2 regions of the Rhizobium sp. FG113 genome follow, and region 1 is predicted to be linked to the other one. Evidence: riboswitches for the same ligand, from Rfam matches in the RefSeq annotation. Region 1 holds a riboswitch; the other holds the start of a gene.
The links. A riboswitch is a leader RNA that binds a small molecule or an ion and turns the genes downstream of it on or off. The one in region 1 is predicted to bind S-adenosylmethionine.

Region 1 (7,990 bases):
AGCCGCCTTGGTGAATTCCTCAGGCGCAAGAATTTTCACCTTGCCGGCATCGATGTCCGCCTGGTTGACCAGGCCGCGGACACCGCCATAGTGGTCGACGTGGCTGTGGGTGTAGATCACCGCGACGATCGGCTTGTCACCGAGTTTGGGGATGACGAGCTCCTTCCAGACCGCGCGAGCCGTTTCGGAGCTGACCAGCGGATCGATGACGATATAGCCGGTGTCAGTACGGATGATACTCATCACCGACAGGTCGTAGCCACGGGCTTGATAGATGCCGTCGACCACCTCGAAGAGGCCGTGAACCATGTTCAGCTTGGCCATGCGCCACAGGCTGGGGTTCACAGTGTCAGGGGCGTCGTCCGTTTCGGAATTGCCGAGGAAGTTGTAGACGCTGAGGTCCCAGACGGGCGTCCCTTCCGCGTTCTTGATGATCGCCGGATCAGGCAGTGCAGCCAGCAGGCCGCGGTGCGCGTCCTTGAAATCCTGCACGTCGTCGAACGGAAGGCCGTTTCGATAGAGTGCGTTGTAATCAAGGGTCGCTTTGGTCGCGGGCTTGGCCGCGACACCGCTTTTCGAGACAGGCGGTGCGTCCTGCGCGTTCGCCTGCGCGGATTTTCCGACCAGGGTGACAGCGAGACCGGCCGACGCCATGCCTCGAAGGAAATCCGCTCTGCTGATGCCATTGCCGTCTGGGGAGGTCATGTCGTTCTCCGTGAGTTTGCATGTCTCAACATTCCGCGGCCCGGACGGTACGGGTGCGGAGGCATATTGGAAGTACGTTACGGTAATAGGCGACATTACAAACGTTACAGAATCTCGCCGTTCGAGCAGTTTACCGTAACGTACTTCTCAACGTCGGTGACGGGAGCATCTTCGGTCGAGCGTTTGGTCGGAACTGCGAGCGATGATCCGATGAGCGATGCGGAGGAGCCAGCAAGCACGAGTTCGAGAAAGGCCCAGCGCGGCCTCTGGCGTCTCATGCTCAAATTGCCCGCCATACGTGGGCGCTTGCAAGTCATCGCAGCCCAATCGCCCCATCTCAACGGCATGTTCGAAGCCTACGAGGAGGCATACGTTACGCTGCAGAGGTTCCAGAAGGAGCGTGATCGAAACGATTGCCCGCTGATCGAAGAGTACGAGACGCTTTGTTCCGAGATTGAAAGTGACGTGCTCTCTATTGTGCTTGGCGACACGACATCGATTTAGGACTTCGCTTAATGACTGATGGTTTCATTAGGATTCAAGGTTGCAACTTAATGTTATTGGGTTGATATAGGGTTCTGCGCATATTTCAGCTTTTCGACCGGCGTATCGGGGACGACCATGGGTGCTGAGATTGACGACGAATTCCAGGAGCACGTGGACGACACCGAGGCGGAAGCCGCACTCCAACGGCTTCTCGCAGATCAAAGGTTCAAGACTGCCGACCGCCAGAAGGCAATACTTACCTATCTCGTAGCGCAACGTATCAAAGACGAGGAAGTCAAGGCCTATGCCATTGCCGTGGATGTGCTGGGACGGCCGAGTAATTTCGACTCTAGCATCGATCCAATCGTCCGCATCGAGATCAGCCGTCTCAGATCAACGTTGGAATCCTTTTACGTTGCGTTCGGCGAAGACCACGACATCTGGATAAGCGTAAAAAAAGGGAAATACATCGCCTGCTTTGCTCGCAACACCGCTAACGCGCCTCATCACAGAAAAGCCGACGAGATAGCGCTCGGCCATGCCGTCCGGCGTAATCCATACCAGCCGGAGAACACGCCGCCCAAGCGAAGATTGATGTTTGCCGGGTTAATGGTGTCGGTTCTGGCAGCGATCGCCACGCTGGGCATATACTCCTACGCGCAGAGACCCGTCATTTCCACGAAACCCGTCGTGTACGTCACCGTCGACGTGGCGAACCCACAACAAGCCGGAGAGGCAAGCCAGGTACGTGACGGCCTGCTGACGGCACTCACACAGTTTCAGACGATCATTGTCGCGCAGCCGGCATATGCGTCTGTAAGGACCAACGCTGCCGACCGGCGTTACTCGGTTCAGCTCAAATACTATTCGGATCTCGGCGAGCGAAGCGTCTGGTGGCAGGTCACCGAGAACGCTTCCGGAAACCTGCTGATGTCCGGGTTGGAAAGGGTTGAAACGGCAGGAAAGAGCGCGGCCGTCGCGAGACAGCAGATCGTTGCTTCGCTTGCCAAGCGGATCGCCGCCAGTCGAGGCGTGATCAACTCGATCAAATTGAATGCCGCTCAGGATTCCGTCGGTAACGACTGCGTCGTGCGCGCGGAGTACGCGCTCGAAGTTCGGGGCAGCCTTGAGGCGGCAGCCAATTGCCTCGAACGAACGGTGCGGCTCATGCCACACGATTCCGACGCCAATGCAATTCTCGCCCGTATTCTGCTTGCACCCGCTGGAAGAGCGACGCCGTCTGATGTCGTCGATCGTGCGCTTCGGCTTGCGCAGGACGCCGTTGCCAGAGCCCCATTTTCCGACCGGGCGCAGCTTGCTTTGATGGCGGCTCAAGCAGCAGGTGGAAGCTTGGAAGCTGCGATCGAGGCAGGCAACAAAGCCGTCGCGTTGAATCCGAACAATCCGGACTCTGTAGCGGCCTTGGGTGGCTTGCTTTACTCAGCAGGATATACGTCTGCCGGACTGGCAATGGCGAAGGAGGCAAGCGCCGAAACCGACATCGTTCCCCGATGTGCCATGGTCGTCCTCGCACTGGACGCCTTCCGTGACGCCCGCTATTCAGAGGCTCTCCTTTGGACCGAGCGGGTGACCGGCCGCAGTTCGCTGACGAGTGTTATCCGCGCTGCCGCGCTCGGGGAGCTTGGCTCAGAGCAAGCGCCAGGTAGCGTGACGGATGGAGGCATCGACGCGGCCGCCTTCAAAAAGACCGTTGATGCCGTAGGTCTTCCGCCAGATTTAGTGACAATGCTTGAGCGCGGGGTGATCAAGGCAGGGGCGGACCTGGAGCCGGTGGGCAGCATTGCGCGATAAGTAAACGTACCATTGTTCTACACCCCCGGATCACGATAGCCGGGAATTGGTAGGCTTGAAATATTGGGCAATGTCCGCTTGGGTTCGCTGGAGCGGGTGAAGGGAATCGAACCCTCGTATTCAGCTTGGGAAGCTGCTGCTCTACCATTGAGCTACACCCGCGTTACGCGCAGATTTCCAACAGATGGCGGTCGGTGTCAAGCGGGGTTGGCGACTTCCGGGTGAGGCTGCTCAGATCCGGAAGTGCTTGGAGAGCTTGAGGCCCTGTGCCTGGTAATTGGAGCCGAGGCCGGTGCCGTAGAGGCTTTCGGGGTGTTCCTGCATGTGCTCGTAGACCAGGCGGCCGACGATCTGGCCGTCTTCGAGGATGAAGGGGACCTCGTGGCTGCGGACTTCGAGGACGGCGCGGCTGCCGCGGCCGCCGGCGGGGGCGTGGCCGAAGCCTGGGTCGAAGAAGCCGGCGTAGTGGACGCGGAATTCGCCGACCAGCGGATCGAAAGGCGTCATCTCGGCGGCGTAGTGCGGGGGCACGTGGACGGCTTCGCGCGAGACGAGGATGTAGAACTCGTCCGGATCGAGGATCAGTTCGTTGCGACCGCGGCTGTAGATCGGCTCCCAGAAATCGAAGATGTCGTGCTGGGCCTTCTTGTCGACGTCGACGACAGCCGTGTGGTGCTTGCCGCGATAGCCGATCAGGCCGTCCTTGTCGCCGGCGAGATCGATCGACAGTGCAATGCCGCCGCCGGAGACGTTCGGCTTTGTGCTTGCGACCAGCGTTTCGGCATCGTGCAGCGCCAGAAGCTCCGGTTCGCCGAGCAGCGACTGGCCGATGCGGAAGCGGATCTGCGACAGGCGTGAGCCGCGACGCACGACGATCGGGAAGGTGCGCGGAGAGATTTCGAGATAGAGCGGGCCGGAATAGCCTGCCGGGATCTTGTCGAATTCCTGCGCGTAATCGGTGATGACGCGGGTGAAGATATCGAGGCGGCCGGTCGAGCTTTTCGGATTGGCCGAGGCCGACATGTCGGCCGGAAGATCGAGGCGCTCCATCAGGGGGACGATGTAGACGCAGCCGGTTTCGAGCACCGCGCCTTCCGAGAGATCGACGACATGCAGCTTCAAACGGTCGAGCTTGTCGGAGACGAGGCTGTTCGGACCCGGCATAAAGCTGGCGCGGACGCGGAAGGCCTTGGTGCCGAGGCGGAGATCAAGGCTCGCCGGCTGGATCTGGTCGCTGTCGAGCTCGCGCTCCGCGACGAGGCGCCCCGTCTCGAACAACGCGGCAATCGCGCGGTCTGCCAATATTCCTGTTTCGCGAGCCATCATGCCCCATCCATAATTTGCCGCAGACAAAACCAAAATCGAGGAATTGACGCAAGCGCGCAACAGCAGTATTGCAGCTTTATCCCGTGGTGATTTGGCCGGTCGGCTTGCAGCCACGTTAAACAAGTGGCTAAATAGACCGGGTTGAAACCGGTCTGCATTCGCGGCCGGTTTTTTTGTGTTTGAAAGTGGTGATGGCATGAGCAAGACTTGGCGCCCGGCAACCCAACTGGTCCACAGCGGAACGCTGCGCTCGCAGTATAGCGAGACATCCGAGGCGATCTATCTCACGCAAGGGTTTGTCTACGATAGCGCGGAAGCCGCAGAGGCGCGCTTCAAGGGCGAGACCGAGGGTTATATCTACGCCCGCTACGGCAGCCCGACCAACGACATGTTCGAAAAGCGCATGTGCGCGATGGAAGGTGCCGAAGAAGCCCGCGCCACCGCATCGGGCATGGCAGCCGTTGCCGCCGCCATCCTCTGCCAGGTGAAGGCCGGCGATCATATCGTGGCCGCCCGCGCGCTCTTCGGTTCCTGCCGTTGGGTGGTCGAGACGCTGGCGCCGAAATACGGCATCGAATGCACGCTGGTCGACGGCCGCCATCTGGAGAACTGGGAAAAGGCGATCCGCCCGAACACCAAGGTGTTCTTCCTGGAAAGCCCGACCAACCCGACGCTCGAAGTGGTCGATATCGCAGGCGTTGCCAAGCTCGCCAACCAGGTCGGCGCCAAGGTCGTGGTCGACAACGTCTTCGCGACGCCGATCTTCCAGAAGCCGCTGGAACTCGGCGCCCATATCGTCGTCTATTCCGCGACCAAGCATATCGACGGCCAGGGCCGCAGCCTCGGTGGCGTGATCCTCTCGGATACGGAGTGGGTGAACGAGCATCTGCAGGACTATTATCGCCACACCGGCCCGGCCATGTCGCCGTTCACGGCCTGGACGCTGCTCAAGGGTCTCGAGACGCTGCCGCTGCGCGTCAAGCAGCAGACCGAGAACGCCGGCAAGATCGCCGACTTCCTGGCCGAGCAGAAGCAGGTCGCGAAGGTGATCTATCCAGGCCGCAAGGACCATCCGCAGGCCGATATCGTCGCCAAACAGATGAAGGGCGGCTCGACGCTGGTGGCGATCGAACTCAAGGGTGGCAAGGAAGCGGCGTTCGCGCTGCAGAACGCGCTTGAGATCGTCAAGATCTCCAACAATCTCGGCGACGCCAAGAGCCTGATCACGCATCCGGCGACGACCACGCACAAGAACCTGACGGACGAGGCCCGCGCCGAACTCGGCATCTCTCCGGGCACCGTGCGCCTGTCTGCTGGTATCGAGGATACCGACGACCTGATCGAGGATTTCGCGCAGGCGCTCTCCAAGATCAAGGCCTGATCAAGAATAGCCGGCCGGGTCGATGTGATCCGGCCGGCATTTAAGCGCGCATTTTTGCAATTTACTCGCGCTGAGCGGGAGTAGCATTAGTCTTAACGCGCGAATTTTTCGCGCTTACAGCCAATTGATTGCGGATTCCGGCCTGGTTTATTGACCTGCCGCACCTCTTATAAGATACCAGTAAGGTATTCTTATTATGGTGTAGGCATGTACCGCGCCCTGACACGAGATATTGAAGTGGTGGTCGAGCCCTTTTACCTGGAGGAGCAATCCGACCCGGACGACGACCGCTATGTGTGGGGCTACCGCATCGTCATCAGCAATAATTCCGACCTCACGGTACGTCTCGTCAACCGCTACTGGAACATCACCGACCAGAACGGCGTCGTCGATGAAGTGAGCGGCGCCGGCGTTGTCGGCGAACAGCCGACGCTCAGCCCTGGTGATACCTACGAGTATTCATCGGGCTGCCCTCTCGATACGCCATCGGGCCTGATGTTCGGCCACTACCAGATGGAAACCGATAAAGGCGAGGTCTTCCAGGTGGAAATCCCCGCCTTCTCTCTTGATTCACCCGGCCTGCTCAGAGTGCTGAACTAACCTTCGTTTCGTCGCAGGTTACTCAGCCGCCTGCGCGAGCTCTTCGGCCTCGAAACGATAGGTCGTCGAGCAGAACTCGCAGGTGACCGCGATCTTGCCCTCTTCCTGGCTCGCCTCGATTTCCTCGGCGGAGAAGCCCTTCAGCACGCCCTTGATCTTCTCGCGCGAGCAGGAGCAGCGGTCGAACACTTCGCGCGGCTCGTAAACGCGCACACCGCGCTCGTGGAACAGCCGGAACAGCAGGCGCTCGACGCCGACCTGCGGATCGGTCAGCTCGTCGGCGTCAATGGTTTCCACCAGCGAACGCGCTTCGGCCCAGGCATCGTCTTCCGCATGCTGGACGGTACCTTCATCGCCATCGCCGCCGTGCAGGTCAGCCTGACGCATGCGCTCGGGCGCTTCCGGCAGGAACTGGGCAACGAGGCCCCCTGCCCGCCAGCGATGACGCGGCTTGCCCGCTTCGTCGCGATCGAACAGTTCGGCGGCGGCGAGGCGCACGCGCGTCGGGATCTGCTCCGACTGGCGGAAGTAGGTGCCGGCTATATCCTCCAGCGTGGCGCCGTCGAGCGCGACGATGCCCTGGTAAGGCTGGCTGAACTTGCCCTGGTCGATGGTGAACGCCAGCATGCCCTTGCCGAGCAGGTGCTCGGGCTCGGCGCGCCCGGCGGCAACTGCCTCGTCCAGAAGCGTCTGGTCGAAGCGGGCATAGGCGCGCACGTTCTCGGGCGTCGAGAAATCGGCGACAAGCAGATCGACCGGGCCGTCGCTCTTGGTCTGGACGGTGAACTTGCCTTCGAACTTCAGCGACGTGCCAAGCAGCACCGTCAGCGCGATGACTTCGGCCAGCAGGCGGGCGACGGGTGCGGGATAGTTGTGGCGATCGAGGATCGCATCCAGCATCGGGCCGAGCTGGACAGCGCGACCGCGCACATCCAGGCCTTCCACCTGAAACGGAACGACATGATCATCGCCGGCGAAATCGAATTCGCCGAGGGTGGCTGCAGCTTCTGCCATGGTCTTCTCCTAGTCTGAGGGCAGCGGACGAGCCCGTCCATCCGCCAGCGCGGCCACGGGCCTGTCCGGCCCGATGTGGCCTCCAGTATGGTTCAGATCGCGCCCAGGCACCAAGCAAGAATCGACTTCTGCGCATGAAGACGGTTTTCCGCTTCATCGAAGACCACGGATTGCGGGCCGTCGATCACTTCGTCGGTAACTTCCTCACCACGATGGGCCGGCAGGCAATGCATGAACAATGCATCCTTGTCGGCCTGTGCCATCAAAGCCGAATTGACCTGATAAGGCTGGAAGACGTTGTGACCCCGGGCCCGATGTTCCTGATTCATGGAGACCCAGGTATCGGTCACCACGCAATCGGCGCCGGCGACCGCACGGTCTGCATCATGGCTCAGCATGATCTCGGCGCCCTCATTGCGGGCCCAGTTCAGATAGTGATCCTTCGGCTCGGAACCAAGGGGTACCGCCATGTTCATGCGATAGCCGAAACGGGCAGCGCCTTCGACCAGCGAATGCAGCACGTTGTTGCCATCGCCCATCCAGGCAATCGTCTTGCCCTTGATGGGGCCGCGATGCTCTTCGAAGGTCATGATATCGGCCATGATCTGGCAGGGATGGGTGTCATCCGTCAAAGCGTTGATGACGGGAACCGTCGCGTGTTCGGCG
Region 2 (7,990 bases), on a different contig from region 1:
CGACCGTGACTTCCTCGACCGCACCGTGACCTCGACCATCGCGCCGGCCGTTCCCGATGCACCCGATGGCCGCTGGATCGAATATGCCGGCGGCTATTCCGACATGCTGGCGCAGCGCAAGGGTGCCGCCGACGAGCGCAAGAAGGCGGAGAAAGCCGAGAAGGCGAAAGCGCTGGACGCGGCGCCCGCCGCCGAAGCGCCAAAGGGCAAGGGAAAGCTTTCCTTCAAGCAGAAATTCGCGCTCGAGAACCTGCCCAAGGAGATGGCCAAGGCGGAAGCCGAGATCGCCAAGCGCGAGGAAAAGATGGCCGACCCCAACCTCTTCTCCAAGGACCCCACGACCTTCAACCGCCTGGCCGCCGAGATGGAGAAATTCCGCGACAGCCTGGTGAAGATGGAAGAGGAATGGCTGGAGCTCGAAATGCTCCGGGAAGAGCTGGAGGGCTGATCGCCCTCTACACCGCCGAAAGCTGAGCCTCGATCGCCGCCTTGTCGACGATCGACCACACCTTCGCGATCTGGCCCTCGGTAAATTCGTAGAACACGTTCTCGGAAAACGAGATTCGCCTGCCGTTGACAGGCAAGCCGAGAAATGTGCCTTGCGGGCTGATGTCGAAATTCAGCCGGCTGGCCACCGTGGTGTCATCGGCGATCAGGATCTGGACGTCGAAATAGAGGTCGGGTATCCCGCGAAACTCGGCCTCACGCGCCTGCCGATAGCCATCGAGGCCAACCATCTGGCCGTTATAGCGCACATCCTGCCCGACATAGGTGCCGAGGTTTTCCCAATCCTCGGAATTCAGGCAATGGATATAGGCGCGATATATGTCCGCAAGTCTCGTCTCCGGCATTCAAGTTCTCCCACCCATTGGTATACCCTGCCAGATAGCTCCCGTCTCCGAGCCGGAAACCCTCACATTTCATTGATTGGCCAGCGCTAAGACCTCGTGCCTAAGCTCCCGAAGGCTCCCGCCCCCGGAGCCAAGAGGAGAAAACCCATGTCTCGCTATCTGATTACCAGCCATGTCGCGGCGCTTGCCGTCGGCATTCTTCTGAGCACGTCGCAGATCACATCGGCGGCTGATGCGCAGCGCGTGCGCGTGCGTGGCGATATTGCCAGCCTTTCCGGCGACACGCTCGTCGTCAAGACCCGCGAGGGCGCCGACCAGACCATTGCGCTGAAGCCGGAATGGAAGGTTGGCGGCATCAAGAAGGCGTCGGTCGAGGACATCAAGCCCGGCGATTTCGTCGGCATCGCCTCGCTGCCCAAGCAGGACGGCGGCGATGGCGCGCTGGAAGTGCTGATCTTTCCGGCGGCCATGAAAGGCACCGGCGAAGGCAGCCGCCCCTGGGATTTGAAACCCAACAGCAGCATGACCAACGCGACCGTCGCCAAGGCGGTCAAATCCGTCGATGGCCACACCGTGACGCTGACCTATCAAGGCAAGGAAAAGACCATCTCGATATCGGACGACACACCGATCGTGACCTTCACGGCCGCGCAGAAGTCGGACCTGACGCCAGGCGCGCATGTCATCGTCATGGGCGAGAAGGCAGCGGACGGAACTGTCTCCGCGGCACAGGTCACGGTCGGCACAAACGGCGTCGTTCCGCCGATGTAAGCCCGATCGAAGCGATCAGAGTGCCGGCGCCGGGGTGTTCGGCGCCTTGTCCGCTACCTTGTTTTCGTCGGGCTTGGCGGCAAGCGCTTCGAGATGCAGCACGCGCGGATGGAAGGCCTCGATATAGGCGTCGGAGCGGCCGATATAGATCATCGTCGCATCCGGCATCGCCTCGAGCACCTTCATCATCGTCGACTGCCATTCGGGCTCCATGCCCTCCAGCACTTCGTCGAAAACCATCCATTGCGGCCGGACCAGCAACAGCCGCGCGAAGCCGATAGCCCGCTGTTCATCGGCATCGAGCAGCTTGTCCCAGCGCGCGCGCGTATCCAGTCGGGCAACGAGATTGTGCAGCCCCGCCTTTTCGAGCGCCGCGACCACATCGTCGTTCTTGTATGTGTCGGCGGCCGCAGGAAACGCCAGCGCTTCGCGCAGAGTACCACCGGGAATATAGGCCGATTGCGGCACGAACAGCATATCGTCGGTGGGCGGCAGGCCGATCTTGCCGCTACCGCAGGGCCACAGCTCCGACATCGCCAGGAAGAGGAGCTTGCGATTGACGTTATGGTCGCCGTTGATCATCACCTTCTCGCCGGCCTTGATGGTGACGCTGCCCTCATGCAGGCGGAAGCCGCCGCACTGGTCGATCTCCTCGTCCATCTTGGTAGCGATGGTCACATTCTCAAGCGTCAACGTGCCTGGCGCGCTGCGCTCATAGGCGATCGTTTCCTTGAGATCGACGTCGTCGCCCATCGTGGTCAGAGCCTGGCGGAAGTCGGTAACGCGCATCAAGGTTGCGCGCCATTCGGCGATCGGGCCGAAGTTCGAAACGTACCAGCGCAGCGCCGTGTTGACCTGGTTGAAGGCGCCGACCGACATCATCAGCTGGCCGAAGGTAAGGCCGCCGGAGAAATAGGCGGGTGCGGCCACGATGATCGGAATGACGACGACGAGCCAGCCGTAGCCGGCCGACACCCAGGTCAGGTTGACGTTGGCCATCGCCAGCTTCTTGATGACGGCGAGAACGGCGCTGATATCGGTGTTGATCCGCCCCCGCTCATTCTCCTCCCCGCGCGCAGCCGTGATCGCCGGAATGTTCTCGTTGGCATGCATCAGCGCGAAGCGCAGCTCAGCTTCCTTGGAGAAACGGTCCGCATTGAGCTTGACGAGCTTGCGTCCGACGAGCTGGCTGAGCACCGAGGCTGAAGCGGCATAGAAGATCGCCGCCCACACCATGTAGCCCGGAATGGAAAAGGCGTACTCGCCGAAGCGAAAAACGAAGCCGCTCGACAACTCCCAGAGAACGCCGATGAAGCTCACCAGCAGGATCGTCGATTGCACCAGGCCGATGACGAGACCCGTGGTGCTTTCCGCCAGATTGCGCGCATCCTCATGCAGGCGCTGATCCGGATTGACGCCGATCAGCCCGCTGGAGGCGAGGCGGAGCGCCCGCTTGCGCTGCAGCCACTGGTCGACGAGATCCCGCGTCAGCCCCTCGCGCATGTAAAGCGCCGTCATCTGGTTCAGCCAGGCTTGCACCACGTTGAGAAGCAACAGCATGCCGGCGATCAGCGCGAAGATCTTCAGCTGGTGGAAGAACCCCGGCAGGTCGCGCCGCGAGATGGCGTCGTAGAAAGGCGCGTTCCACTGGTTGAGGATGACGGTGGCATAGGCTGTCGCGAGAATGATCCCGATCAACGCCGTCGAGAGAATGAGCACCGGCGCGCGCACCCTGGAATGCCAGAATGCCGAAAACATCACCTTGAGGCGGAAGATCAGGCTGAGATCATACCCTACCCGGTCCTGCCCCTGGATGCTCGGTCTGCTTTTGACGTCCTCTGCCATCATGCTTCCTTACGCGTATGTAGCACCTGAATAGCACCGTGAGTCAGCCTGTCCAGCAACAGTTTCTAGCATCAGGTAATGCGCGAGTTACCTCGGCAAATAGGCGACGCCGCGTATCGGTCATTGATTCGCGGCCTGACTGGGTCTATTTAGAGCGCTCCGTGGTGATTTGGCCGGCCGGCTTGCAGCCACGTTAAAGAAGTTGCTAAAGGGCCGCGTGCGGACCGATAGCGATATTTTCGTTTTTTCATCGAGTGACCGCCATGCCGATCAAGATCCCCGATACCCTGCCCGCCTTTGAAACCCTGGTTCAGGAAGGTGTGCGCGTGATGACCGAGACGGCCGCGATCCGTCAGGACATTCGCCCCCTGCAGATCGGGCTTCTGAACCTCATGCCGAACAAGATCAAGACCGAGATTCAGATGGCGCGCCTTATCGGCGCCTCGCCGCTGCAGGTCGAGCTGTCGCTTGTTCGCGTCGGGAACCACAAGGCGAAGAACACCTCGGAAGATCATCTCTTCTCCTTCTACCAGACCTGGGAGGAGATCAAACACCGGAAGTTCGACGGCTTCATCATCACAGGCGCGCCGATCGAAACGCTTCCATACGAAGACGTTACTTATTGGGATGAAATGCAGCAGATTTTCGACTGGACGCGCACCAACGTGCACTCCGCGATGAATGTCTGCTGGGGTGCGATGGCCGCGATCTACCATTTTCACGACATTCCCAAGCACGCGCTGACGGAAAAGGCCTTCGGCGTCTATCGCCACAAGAACCTCAAGCCGTCGTCGGTCTACCTGAACGGTTTCTCCGACAATTTCGAGGTTCCGGTCTCGCGCTGGACGGAAGTGCGACGCGCCGATATCGAAAAATCCGACACGCTGGAAATCCTGATGGAATCGAGCGAGATGGGCGTCTGCCTCGTTCACGAGAAGAAGGGCAACCGGCTCTATATCTTCAATCACGTCGAATATGATTCGACGTCGCTCGGTGACGAGTATTTCCGCGACGTGAATGCCGGCGTTCCGATCAAGATGCCGCACAACTATTTCCCGCATAACGACCCGTCGATCCCGCCGCAGAACCGCTGGCGCAGCCACGCGCACCTGCTTTTCGGCAACTGGATCAACGAAATCTACCAGACGACACCTTACAATCTGGAAGATATTGGCGAGGACGGCTGAGACCTTTTCGCTTTGCCTGATACGCCGCCGGACCTGACCGGCGGCGTTTGTTTTTTATATCGCGGCGGTTGCGATTTCATTCAATTGAGAGCAGGTTCCCTCGCGAAATTGCGGACGCGAACCGGGGAGGAAACAGGATGGCGGATGGATTGAAGCGGGACGTTTTTGGAACGACGAAGACGGGCGAAACCGTCCATCGCGTCGAGATCTCGGGCGGCGGCTTGACCGCCAAGGTGATCACCTGGGGCGCGGTCATCCAGGACCTCAGGCTCGAAGGCCATGACGCGCCGCTCACCCTCGGCTTCGATGACTTCGACAGCTATCCCGCGCATTCTGCCTATTTCGGCGCGACGCCCGGCCGCAACGCCAACCGCATCGGCGGCGGCAAGTTCACGATCGACGGCAAGAATTATCAGCTCGACCTCAACGAAAACGGCGTCAGCCACCTGCATGGCGGCTTCGAGAACATCGCGCTGCGCAACTGGACGATCGTCGAGCACGACAGCGACCGCGTCGTCCTGAAGATCGTCGATGCCGATGGCCGCGGCGGCTATCCCGGCAATTGCACCATCCTCGTCACCTACCGCGTGCACGGCGATGGTGAACTCTCGGTCGTCTACGAGACGACGAGCGACCAGCCGACCATCGCCAATGTCTGCCAGCACGCCTATTTCAATCTCGACGGCCGCGACGACACGCTTGGCCACGACATCATGATCGCGGCCGATAGCTATCTTCCGACCGACGAACGCCAGATCCCGACCGGCGAAATCCGCCCGGTGCAAGGCACTGTCTTCGACTTCCGCGAAATGGCCTCGCTGAAACGCTTCGAGGGCGACACCCAGGCGCTCTACGACCACAATTTCTGCCTCTCATCCGAACGTGTTGCCAAGCGCTCCGTGGTGCTCGCGCGCAGCCTCTATTCCGGCGTCTCGATGGAAGTGCGAACGACCGAGCCCGGCGTCCAGTTCTACGCCGCCTTCAAGCTCGATGTGCCGGTGCCCGGCATCGGCGGCCGCAAATACGGCCCGTTCGCCGGCTTCTGCCTGGAAACGCAGATCTGGCCCGATGCCATCAACCACGAGGGCTTCCCCAACGCGGTTCTGCGTCCCGGCGAAGTGCTGCGCCAGGAAACGGACTACATTTTCTCGAAGAGCTGACGGCAGCAAGCCGACCGCTTCTGATGTCATCAAACCCTCGCAGAGCTCTGCGAGGGTTTTTTCATGCAAGTTAGCGCTTGCAATTGGTTCCAAAGAGGTTCTATTTTAATCTCATGGATAGAACCAGTCTGATAGCCGAGATCGAGGCACGCGGACTGCGCGACACAGCGCGCAGCGGGCCCCTCTATCGCCGTCTCGCGCAGACACTGACCGGGCTGATCAATGAGGGCCTGCTGAAGCCTGGGGCAGCACTGCCGAGCGAGCGCGATCTGGCGGAAGCCCTGAAGATCGGTCGCGTCACGGTGCGCACCGCCTATCGCGATCTCCTAAACGCGGGCACGCTGGAATCACGCCATGGCAGCGGCACCTTCGTCTCCGCCAAGGTGGAGCGAATGGAGCAATCGCTCTGGCGACTTTCATCCTTCTCCGAAGACATGCGCTCGCGTGGCCGCGTGCCGGCGGCAAGAATCCTGTCGCGCACCATCAACAAGCCCTCGCCGGAGGAGGCCTTCCTGCTCGGCCTCGGCGTCGACGAGCGCGTGTTGCGCCTCGATCGCCTGCGCCTCGCCGACGGGCTGCCGCTGGCGATCGATCGCTCCGTGGTCCCCGTGAAGTTTCTCGATGACACCGCCGGCGGCGAAGGCTCGCTCTACGACGCGCTGACGGCGAGCGGCCATCGCCCGGTGCGCGCGCTACAGAAACTCTCCGCCGTCACGCTCGACGCGACCTCGGCGGCAGCGCTCGACGTTGCGGCTGGTGCGCCGGCCCTTCTGATCGAACGCGTATCGCGCCTGGAAGACCAGCGCGTCGTTGAATACACCCGCTCCCACTATCGTGGCGATGCATATGATTTTGTTGCAGAATTGAGAATTGGAGACGAGCTATGAGTGAAACCCAGTCGCTGATGTTGCAGGAAGCCGGCCAGTCACCCGAGGTGGTCGCCACGCTGCTGCGCAAGGAAAAGCCTGTTTTCGACGAGATCGCCAAGCTCTTTTCCAAGAACGCGCCAAGCGTCGTCACCACCGCCGCGCGCGGCTCGTCCGACCACGCCGCCACCTTCTTCAAATACCTCTTCGAGATCACCTGCGGCATTCCGGTAGCCTCGGTCGGCCCATCGATCGCGTCGGTATACGGCACGCCACTGCGCCTCAAGGGCGGCATTCACTTCACCGTTTCGCAGTCGGGCGCGAGCCCCGATATCGTAGCGCTTCAGGAAGCGGCCAAGCGCGGCGGCGCGACGACCATCGCCGTCGTCAACGTCACCGACAGCCCGCTCGCCAAGCAGGCCGACCTCGTGCTCGACCTCAACGCCGGCGCCGAAAAGAGCGTCGCGGCGACCAAGTCCTTCATCGCCTCGGTCGCGGCCCTGTCGGGCGTCACGGCGGCAATCGGCGCCAGTGGCGACCTGCAGGCAGCGCTTGAAAAGCTTCCCGAAGCGCTGAGCGCCACATCGGGCATCGATACGGCTGCCGCCGAAGACGTGCTCTTCAACGCCACCTCGCTCTATACCGGCGGCCGCGGCCCGGCTTTCGCCATCGCCCTCGAGGCGGCGCTGAAGGCCAAGGAGACCTCCGGCCTGCACGCCGAAGCCTTCTCACTCGCCGAGCTCATGCACGGCCCGATGCGCCTGGTGCAGCCGGGCTTCCCGATCCTCGCCTTCACGCCAGATGACGCCGCCTACGCCAACAACGTCAAGGCGCTGGAGCGTCTGAGCAAGCTCGGCGCCACCACCGTGCCCTTCTCGACCAAGGAACTCCCCGGCATCAACCTGCGCGTCCCCACGACAGGCAACGGCCTCCTGGACCCGCTGGTCTCGCTGCTCGTCTACTATCGCATGATCGAGGCGGTCACGCGCCGCAAGGGCTTCGACCCCGACAAGCCGGCGAACCTCTTGAAGGTGACGGAGACCGTCTGATGTTGCGCAAGATCTTCACCGGCGCCCGCATCTTCGACGGCGAGCGCTTTCACGACGACAGGGCGCTTGTTGTCGCCGACGGCCGCATCGAGACGATCGCCGGCCTGAACGACCTGCCGGATGGCGAGACGATCACGCTTGACGGTGGCATTCTCGCGCCCGGCTTCATCGACGCCCAGGTGAATGGCGGCGCTGGCCGCATGCTCAACGACGAACCGTCGCCCGCCTCCATGTACCGCATCGCGGAGGGACATCGCCCCT

Region 2: it holds a riboswitch for S-adenosylmethionine, as region 1 does, so the genes downstream of both, metA (homoserine O-acetyltransferase MetA) here and ACODTZ_RS09765 (O-succinylhomoserine sulfhydrylase) in region 1, are expected to answer to the same signal.

What each region holds. Positions count from the first base shown of each region.
Region 1 is NZ_JBMDKV010000002.1:528,514-536,503, reverse strand. It holds gene ACODTZ_RS09790 (alkyl/aryl-sulfatase) at 1-705, opposite strand, end outside; gene ACODTZ_RS09785 (hypothetical protein) at 772-1,209, shown strand; gene ACODTZ_RS09780 (hypothetical protein) at 1,327-3,003, shown strand; tRNA gene ACODTZ_RS09775 (tRNA-Gly) at 3,092-3,165, opposite strand; gene ACODTZ_RS09770 (2'-deoxycytidine 5'-triphosphate deaminase) at 3,235-4,329, opposite strand; SAM riboswitch at 4,403-4,481, shown strand; gene ACODTZ_RS09765 (O-succinylhomoserine sulfhydrylase) at 4,526-5,710, shown strand; gene apaG (Co2+/Mg2+ efflux protein ApaG) at 5,918-6,310, shown strand; gene ACODTZ_RS09755 (Hsp33 family molecular chaperone) at 6,329-7,324, opposite strand; gene argF (ornithine carbamoyltransferase) at 7,417-7,990, opposite strand, start outside.
Region 2 is NZ_JBMDKV010000008.1:47,055-55,044, forward strand. It holds gene ACODTZ_RS19080 (ABC-F family ATP-binding cassette domain-containing protein) at 1-448, shown strand, start outside; gene ACODTZ_RS19085 (ester cyclase) at 456-851, opposite strand; gene ACODTZ_RS19090 (DUF5666 domain-containing protein) at 999-1,622, shown strand; gene ACODTZ_RS19095 (ABC transporter ATP-binding protein/permease) at 1,638-3,467, opposite strand; SAM riboswitch at 3,619-3,696, shown strand; gene metA (homoserine O-acetyltransferase MetA) at 3,731-4,654, shown strand; gene ACODTZ_RS19105 (aldose epimerase family protein) at 4,792-5,814, shown strand; gene ACODTZ_RS19110 (GntR family transcriptional regulator) at 5,928-6,701, shown strand; gene ACODTZ_RS19115 (SIS domain-containing protein) at 6,698-7,729, shown strand; gene nagA (N-acetylglucosamine-6-phosphate deacetylase) at 7,729-7,990, shown strand, end outside.